DNA from 2 places in the Actinoallomurus acaciae genome. Region 1 is predicted to be linked to the other one. Evidence: riboswitches for the same ligand, from Rfam matches in the RefSeq annotation. Region 1 holds a riboswitch; the other holds the start of a gene.
The links. A riboswitch is a leader RNA that binds a small molecule or an ion and turns the genes downstream of it on or off. The one in region 1 is predicted to bind cobalamin.
Positions count from the first base shown of each region.

Region 2: linked by a shared signal. The riboswitch ahead of metE (5-methyltetrahydropteroyltriglutamate--homocysteine S-methyltransferase) and the one ahead of ACFFNX_RS12120 (ABC transporter substrate-binding protein) in region 1 are both predicted to bind cobalamin.

Region 1 covers NZ_JBHLZP010000067.1:2,397-6,587, reverse strand. The annotation lists gene ACFFNX_RS12125 (FecCD family ABC transporter permease) at 1-865, opposite strand, end outside; gene ACFFNX_RS12120 (ABC transporter substrate-binding protein) at 862-1,842, opposite strand; cobalamin riboswitch at 1,881-2,068, opposite strand; gene ACFFNX_RS12115 ((2Fe-2S)-binding protein) at 2,046-2,468, shown strand; gene ACFFNX_RS12110 (MFS transporter) at 2,509-3,729, opposite strand; gene ACFFNX_RS12105 (AraC family transcriptional regulator) at 4,046-4,191, shown strand, end outside.
Region 2 covers NZ_JBHLZP010000146.1:4,945-9,135, reverse strand. The annotation lists gene metE (5-methyltetrahydropteroyltriglutamate--homocysteine S-methyltransferase) at 1-1,951, opposite strand, end outside; cobalamin riboswitch at 2,094-2,314, opposite strand; gene hemE (uroporphyrinogen decarboxylase) at 2,452-3,564, shown strand; gene ACFFNX_RS20480 (short-chain fatty acyl-CoA regulator family protein) at 3,578-4,191, opposite strand, start outside.

The DNA of each region.
Region 1 (4,191 bases):
GGGCGCGCCGGTGGTCCGCGCCGACCGCAAGCCTGGTGATGTGCGGCATCATCAGGCCGACGAACCCGATCGACCCGCTCACCGCCACGATCACTCCGGTCAGCAGCGCGCAGAGCACGAACAGGGCGCTGCGGAAGCGATGGACCTCCAGCCCCATCGCCGACGCCGCCTCCTCACCCGCCAGCAGCAGGTTGAGCGACCTGGCCGTTCCCACCAGCGCGACCGTGCCGAGAGCCACGGCGGCGGCGGGCAGCCACAGCGTGCTCCAGCCGGTGCCGCCGAGCCCTCCCATCATCCAGCGCAGCGCGGCGTCGGCCTTCTCCGGCCGGTCGGAGGTCACGATGAGGAAGCCGGCGACGGCGCTGAGGACCTGGGCGGTGGCGACCCCGGCGAGGATCAGCCGTACGGTCGTCATCCGGCCACCCGACCTGGCCAGTGAGTAGACCGCGACGAGCGCGACGAGCCCGCCGAGAAAGGCCGCACCCGACAGGGAGTACTGCCCGAGGGCCGTCACCCCGCAGACGACCACGAGCACCGCCCCGACCGTCGCTCCCGAGGACACCCCGAGCAGCGCGGGATCGGCCAGCGGGTTGCGCACCAGCGCCTGCAACGCCATGCCGCAGACGGCCAGACCGGCTCCCACCACCCCGCCGAGCAGCACCCGCGGCAGCCGTACGTCGACGACGATCGTGTCCCTGACCGGCGGCCAGTTCACCCCGGCCAGACCCGGGTCGACGCGGTGCAGCAGGATCGCCCACACCTGGCCGGGCGGGATGGAGACCGGACCGACGGCGATCCCCAGCGTCGCCACGGCCAGGACCAGGACGATCAGACCGGCCAGGACCGGCGGGTAGCGGCCCGTCACCGGAACGCTTCGGGATGGAGCCCCTGCGCCAGGGTCTGGATCGCCGCGGGCACCCTGACGCCCAGGACGGTCGAGGTCAGCGGCAGCACCACGAGACGCTTGTTCTTGACGGCCGGGACGTCCTTGAGCGCCGGGTTCGACAGCAGGAACGCCTTCTTGGAGGCCAGCGTGGTGTCGCCGTAGTCGTAGATGACGATGACGTCGGGGGCGCGCTGGGCGACCTGCTCGAAGGAGACGTCGCCGAACGACTTGTTCAGATCGGCGAAGACGTTGACGCCTCCGGCCTGTTCGATCATGTTGTTGCCGATGCCCGCGCCGCCCGCCGTGAAGGCGGACCGGGTGCCGCTGTCGTAGACGGACACCTTGACCGGCCTCACCCCGGCGAGCCTGGCTCTCACCGCGGCGACCGTCGCGTCCATGCGGGCGGTCAGCGCCTTCGCCCTCGCGGGGACGCCGAAGATCCGGCCGATCGTGGTGATCTCCTCGTCGTCGGTGGCCGTGGTCACCGGTCCCGCGGCGCAGTTCTCGACGTTGAGGTAGGTGTTGATGCCGTCCTTGGCCAGGGCGTCGCGGCCGAGGCCCTTGGACTGGTCGAAGGCGCTGGAGAACCCGCCGTAGACGAAGTCGGGCTCGGCCGACAGCAGGACCTCCTGGGACGGGTAATGCTCGGCGAGCACCTTGACCGAGCCGTAGGCGCTCGCGTACTCGGGCAGGATCGCGTCGTCCATGTAGGCGGTGCCGACCATGGATTCGCGCAGGCCGAGCGCCAGCATGATCTCGGTGGTGTGCTGGTTCATCGTCACCGCCCTGGCGGGCGGCCTGCGGTAGGTCGTGGTGACCCCGCAGTTGTGCACGGTGTAGGGGAAGCCCTGCTGGGCGGTGGACGGGGTCGCGGAGGTCCCGCCGCCGCCCCCGCCGCAACCGGCGGCGAGCAGCAGGCACGCCATGAGCGGGCCGGACAGCACACGAATGCGCATGATGGAGTTGTGATCCTCTCACCGGAACCGGGCCGGAGACGGACTGACGAAGACGGGCCAGTCTCCTGACTCCCGGATCAGCGCTCCCCTCGGCCTTCCCGCCTCGCGGCCGTGGCCATGCGTGAGGTTCACTCCCCGGTCACAGTGGCGCGACCGTGCCGGAATCACACCGGCTTCCTGGCATCCAGGGCATATCGTACGACATGCCACTTTCTTCCCAGAGTTCGCCGACGCCCCTCCTGGCGGAACTGGCCTCGCTGGGCCGTTTCTTCACGGTGACCACCGGCCGTCCGCCGCAGAGCGCCCACCCCTTCGCCGATCTGCACGGCGACGACACGGCGCTGGCGGACCGGATCGAGGGGACCGCCCTGCGGCTGCGCCTGACCGAGGCACGCGTCGCCGCCTCGATCATGTTCCAGGGGCTCACCGCGCGGATCTGGTCGCCGCTCATCGGGGTGTACCTCCTGTACGACCTGCTCCTCGACCTGCGCGACCTCGCCTGGTCACCCGCTCCGGGCGGCGCGACCCCGTTGCACCTCGCCGCCCCGTCCTTCCGCCGCAACAGCTGCTGCCTCTACTACCGCAAGCCGGCGCCCAACTGCGCCGACTGCGTACTCCTCGGCTGATCCGTCGAGCAGCGGCGCCCGGGACCCGGCCGCCGGCGTCTCACAACGTCGCGGCGATCCGCGGGCGACGGGCGCCGACGAAGGTGGCGAGGGCGATGACGGCGGTGGTGACGAGCATGACGGTGGCCGCACCGGTGAGGTGGATGGCCTGGGTCAGCGCGCCGCCGCCGATGCCGGGTCCGGCGAGGGCACAGAACATGACCACGAGGTAGAACGAGACGGCTTCGGCGCGGCGTTCGGGAGCGGCGAGGTGGTTGACGGCGGCGGTCCCGCCCATCAGCGCCAGTCCGGCGCCGGCGCCGGCGATGACGGTGGCACTCAGGAACAGGGCGGGCTGGTGGACGATGAGCGCGAGAGTGATCCCGGCCCAGCCGAGGGTGACGACGAGGGTGCCGGACACCAGGGCGGGCAGCGGCTGGACGCGGCGCAGCAGGAGCTGGACGATGCCGATGGCGGCGAACATGACGAAGACGACGAGGCCGCCCATCGAGCGGCCGTGCAGATGTGCCTGGGCGGCCAGCGGGGTGCCGAACTCGGCGTAGAGGCTCATGCTCGCGTTACAGGCCAGCGCGCCCAGGCAGGCCACGGCGAACCCGGCGCGGTCGTCGGGGGCGCGCAGGCGCCTGCGGCCCGTGGCGATGCGGGCCTCGGGCGGGACGGTTTCGGGCATCACGGTCACGCCGAGCAGGCCGATCGCCAGCAACAGCAGGACGAGAAGGTACGGGGTCAGCGTCGGCGACGGTGCGTGGGCGACGAGCAGGCCGGCGATCAGGGGCCCGAACGCCGAGCCCACGGCGATGCTGGTCGAGTTGGCGAGCGCGGCGACGCGGCGGTCTCCTCGCGGCTGCAGGTCCATCAGCGCCGCGCCGGCCGTGCCGTTGATGATGCCGGTGAAGACGCCCTGCAGCGCCCGCCCGGTCAACAGCATGGGCAGGTCGACGGCGAAGGCCAGTACGAGCATCGAGGCGGCGACGCCGAGGAGCGCGGGCACGAACGCCTTACGGCGGCCGATGCGGTCGGACAGCGAGCCGGCGACGAGCAGGGAGACGATCGTGCCCAGCGAGTAGCAGGCGAACGCGACCGAGAGCATCACGTCGGAGAAGTGCCAGCGCTCCTGGTAGATCGGATACAGCGGGGTCAGTGAGTAGCTCCCCAGCAGACCGGTGAAGACGAGGAAGACGACCAGCCAGAACCCGCCCCGCCTGCTCAGCCGCCACCGGAGCGGGCCGTCGTACGGATGGCCGGCGGTCGATCGCGGCACCGGTCTGGTCTCCGTCAGCTTGTCCAACTCACACCCTTGTCCGTACGGGCGGTGGCCGCCGACGCGTGCTGGGACGTCGTCGCCTCCGCTACCTGTCCTGGTCGTGGATCGCGTCCAGCGGTCAGCCGTGGCGGTTCATGTGCGCGGCGGCGTCATGTTCTCCCCAAGCCCGCCGGGCGGGCGAGGGACGGGCTGGAGCCGCGGGACGGCCGGCACCATCACCCGGCGATCGGGGGCCCCGGCCCGGGGAGAAGCGATCACGCTCGCCAGTCTCGTCCCGTGCCCGGGCGGCGTTCCACCGGTAATCTGCCGACTTATGCTGGAATCTCGCCAACCCGACGACGTGCACTCGAGCGGAACGCTGGTGCTGGAACACGGGCAGTACAGCCCGTCCCATCAGCACGAACGCGGCCACCTCGCCTACCCGGCGACCGGCATCCTGTCCGTCACGACCTCCGAGGG
Region 2 (4,191 bases), on a different contig from region 1:
TGTGGGTGTGGATCTGGGTGTCGGCGCGGACGCCGCCGGTGGTGAGGCGGAAGGCCTCGGTGGCCCAGGCGAGGTAGTCGGCGTGGTCGGCGGTGCGCAGCGGGAGCGTCTCGCGCAGAGCGGGTTCGTCGACCTGGATGACCGCGGTGCCGGCGGCCTCCAGGTCGGCGACCTCGTCGCGGAGGGCGAGGGCGACCTGGCGGGCGGTGTCGGCGAGCGGCTGGTCGTCGCGGACGAAGGACCAGGCGAGCATGGTGACGGGGCCGGTGAGCATGCCCTTGACCGGGCGTTCGGTGAGCGACTGGGCGTACCGGGTCCAGCGGACGGTCATCGGCGCGGGCCGGGAGATGTCGCCGGCGAGGATCGGCGGCCGTACGTAGCGGGTGCCGTAGGACTGGACCCACCCGTGCTGGGTGGCCAGGTAGCCGGTGAGCTGTTCGGCGAAGTACTGCACCATGTCGTTGCGCTCGGGTTCGCCGTGCACGAGGACGTCGAGGCCGGCCTTCTCCTGGAAGGAGATGACCTCCCGGATCTCCGCCTCGATGCGCTCCTCGTACGCGCCGGTGTCGATGCGTCCGGCGCGCAGGTCGGCGCGGGCGCCGCGCAGCTCGCCGGTCTGGGGGAACGACCCGATGGTGGTCGTGGGCAGCGGCGGCAGCCCGAGCCGGGCGTGCTGCGCCGCGGCGCGTTCGCCGTACGGCTGGGAGCGCCGGATGTCATCGTCGGTGACGGCCGCCGCCCGGGCGCGCACGGAGGCGTCGCGGGTGAAGGAGGACGAGGCGCGGGCGGCCAGGTGGGCGCGGTTGGTGGCGAGTTCGTCGGCGATGGCCTCCGTGCCACGGGACAGCCCGCGGGCGAGTGTGGCGATCTCCGCGGTCTTCTGGTCGGCGAAGGCGAGCCAGTCGCGGATCCGCGGGTCGATGCCGTGCTCGACGCTCGCGTCGAGGGGGACGTGCAGCAGCGAGCACGACGCGGCGACGTCGACCCGGTCGGCCAGGCCGAGGAGCGTGCCCAGCGTGGACAGGGACCTGGCCAGGTCGTTGATCCAGATGTTCCGGCCGTCGACGACGCCCGCGACCAGACGCTTGCCGAGCAGGCCGCCGGTGGCGGCGATGCCGTCGAGGTTGGCGGCGGCCGGACCGGTGAAGTCGAGCGCGAGCCCCTCGACCGGTGTCCCGGCGAGGACCGGCAGCGCCTCGCCGAGCCGGTCGAAGTAGGAGGCCACCAGCAGCTTCGGCCGGTCGGAGCGGCCTCCGAGCTCGCGGTAGGCGCGAGCGACGGCGTCCAGCTCCGCGGGCGTACGGTCCTGTACGAGCGCAGGCTCGTCGAGCTGCGCCCACGTGGCCCCGGCGGCGTGCAGGTCGGCCAGCACCTCGGCGTAGACCGGCAGCAGGCGATCCAGCAGCGTCAGCGGCTCGAAGTCGGCGGCGACGCCCGGAGCGGGCTTGGCCAGCAACAGGTACGTGACCGGCCCGACCAGCACCGGACGTACGGCGAGGCCGAGCGCGCGGGCCTCGGCCAGCTCGGCGACCTGCTTGGCCGAATCCGCGCGGAAGACCGTCTCCGGGCCCAGCTCGGGGACGAGGTAGTGGTAGTTGGTGTCGAACCACTTGGTCATCTCCAGCGGCGCCACCTCCTGGGTGCCGCGGGCCATCGCGAAGTAGCCGTCCAGGGCGTCGGCCTCGAACGCGGCCCGGTGCCGCTCGGGGATGGCGCCGACCATGACGCTGGTGTCGAGCATGTGGTCGTAGTAGGAGAAGTCGCCGGTGGGGACCTCGTCGATGCCGGCCGCCGCGAGCCGTCGCCAGGTGGCCTGGCGCAGTCCGGCGGCGATCTCGCTCAGGGCGTCGGCGCTGACGTCGCCCTTCCAGTAGCCCTCGATGGCCCGCTTCAGCTCCCGGTCGGGACCTTGGCGGGGATAGCCGTACACGGTGGCGGACGTGGTGGTCACAGAACTCTCCTTCGCGAGCACCTCTGCGGATGAACCCGGTGCGGGGCGGGAGGGGAGACCGATCACACCAGGGTGGTCAGCCGGTGCCGCCTGGTATGTCCGCCGACCCGCCCTCGAGGTCACCGAGCTCTCCGTACGCGCGGATCGCGTACGGGCAGTGGCAGGTCTTCGGACTCGCGGACACGCCTGCCGGGGCAGGCACCTACTGGCCGTCGCTTCCCGGACCCGTACGTCGGGCCCAGTGCGTGATGACGGCGGTCGTTTCCGCTCACCGCTGCGGGGCAGTCCCGGACTCACACCGGGTTCCCTCTTACGACGCGTCTGCCTGGCGGGCAGGGCGAACCAGCTGCGTGCCAAAGCCTAAGCGCTCATCCGACGGGGGACAACGCGGTGAGACCGGCCCCGGGCGCCGCTACGATTACGGCGTCTCCTCACAGGAGGCTGGAGTCTGCTACTTGCGTCCCGTCGACACCCGGGGCAGTTCAACAGGATGGACCAGCGTGGACATCGGTACCCGGGAAGAAGTCGCTCCGAAGCCGGTGCCCGGGGGCGTCCAGCCCAAGAAGCTGCTCCTGCGCGCGCTCGCGGGAGAGCGGACCGAGCGGCCGCCGATATGGCTGATGCGGCAGGCGGGACGATACCTGCCCGAGTATCACCGGGTCCGTGAGGCCGCCGGGGGCATGGTGGGGCTCTGCAACTCGCCCGAGCACGCCGTCGAGGTCACCCTGCAGCCGATCCGCCGCTTCGCGCTCGACGCCGCCATTCTCTTCGCAGATCTTCCGCAGGTCGCCGCCGCGCTGGGCCAGACCCTGGACTACCGGGCCGGCGACGGGCCGGTTCTGACGCCCCCGGTCCGCTCGACGGCGGACATGGCCGACTTCCTGAGTGTCTCCCGCCTCCACGAGGAACTGGCCCCGGTCTATGAGACGGTCAGGCGGCTGACCCGCGTTCTGCCGGCCGAGACGACCCTGATCGGCTATGCCGGCGCACCGTGGACCATCGCCACCTACATGGTCGAAGGGCGCGGCGGCGGCCCGTCGGAGCACTCCGTCGTCAAGCAGTGGGCGCTGAGCGACCCCGATGGATTCCAGCCGCTGATCGATCTGCTCACGACCGCTGTCATCCAGTTCCTCGGCCGCCAGATCGAGGCGGGCGCGGAAGCGGTCCAGCTGTTCGACACCTGGGCCGGGATCCTTCCGGACGCCTTCTTCGAACGCTGGTGCGTCGATCCGGTCGCCACCATCATCGCGGCGCTGAAGACGCAGTACCCGGACGTTCCCGTCATCGCCTTCCCCCGGGGCGCCGGGCTCGCCTACGACGGCTTCGCCGAGGCGACCGGCGCGGACTGCGTCGGCCTGGACGCCACGGTTCCCCTCGACTGGGCCGCGCGGAAGCTACAGCGCGGCCTGGGCCGCTGCGTGCAGGGCAACCTCGATCCGCGGTTCCTGGTCGCCGGCGGCCCCGCGCTCCACGCCGAGACCGAGCGCATCCTGCGCGCCCTGAGCGGAGGGCCGTTCGTGTTCAACCTGGGACACGGCATCGTCAAGACCACGCCTCCGGAGCATGTCACCGCCCTGGCCGAGCAGGTGCGCGCCTGGAGAGGGACAAGCTGAGCGGGTGGAGTCCTCACGGGGTCTCGGGCCTGACATCTGTGGCGGGGCCGTCGAGGACGGGATAGGGCACCTGGCCGCGGCGGTCCGGGTCGATGGCCAGGCGTCCGCCCGCTGGAGGGCGGGCCCGCTGGGCGCAGTCCCGGCGTTCGCAGATCCGGCAGCCGAGGCCGATGGGAGTGGCGGCCCGCGGGTCGTCCAGGGCGATGCCCTCGGCGTACACGAGCCGCTGGGCGTGCCGGAGTTCGCAGCCGAGGGCGACGGCGAAGTCCGCACGCGGCGCGCGGTGGCCGAAGCCGCCGCGGGTGACGGTGCGGGCGATCCAGAAGTACCGCTTGCCGTCCGGCATCTCGGCGACCTGGGTGAGGATCCGTCCGGGTGCGGAGAACGCCTCGTAGACGGTCCACAGGGGGCAGGTGCCGCCGAGCCGGGAGAAGTGGAAGTCGGTGGCGGACTGCCGTTTGGAGATGTTGCCCGCCCGGTCCACCCGTAGGAACGAGAACGGCACGCCACGCCTGCCGGGGCGCTGGAGCGTGCTGAGCCGGTGGCACACCGTCTCGAAGCCGACGCCGAAGCGCGCCTGGAGCAGCTCCACGTCATAGCGCAGTTCCTCGGCGGCGGAGTGGAAGG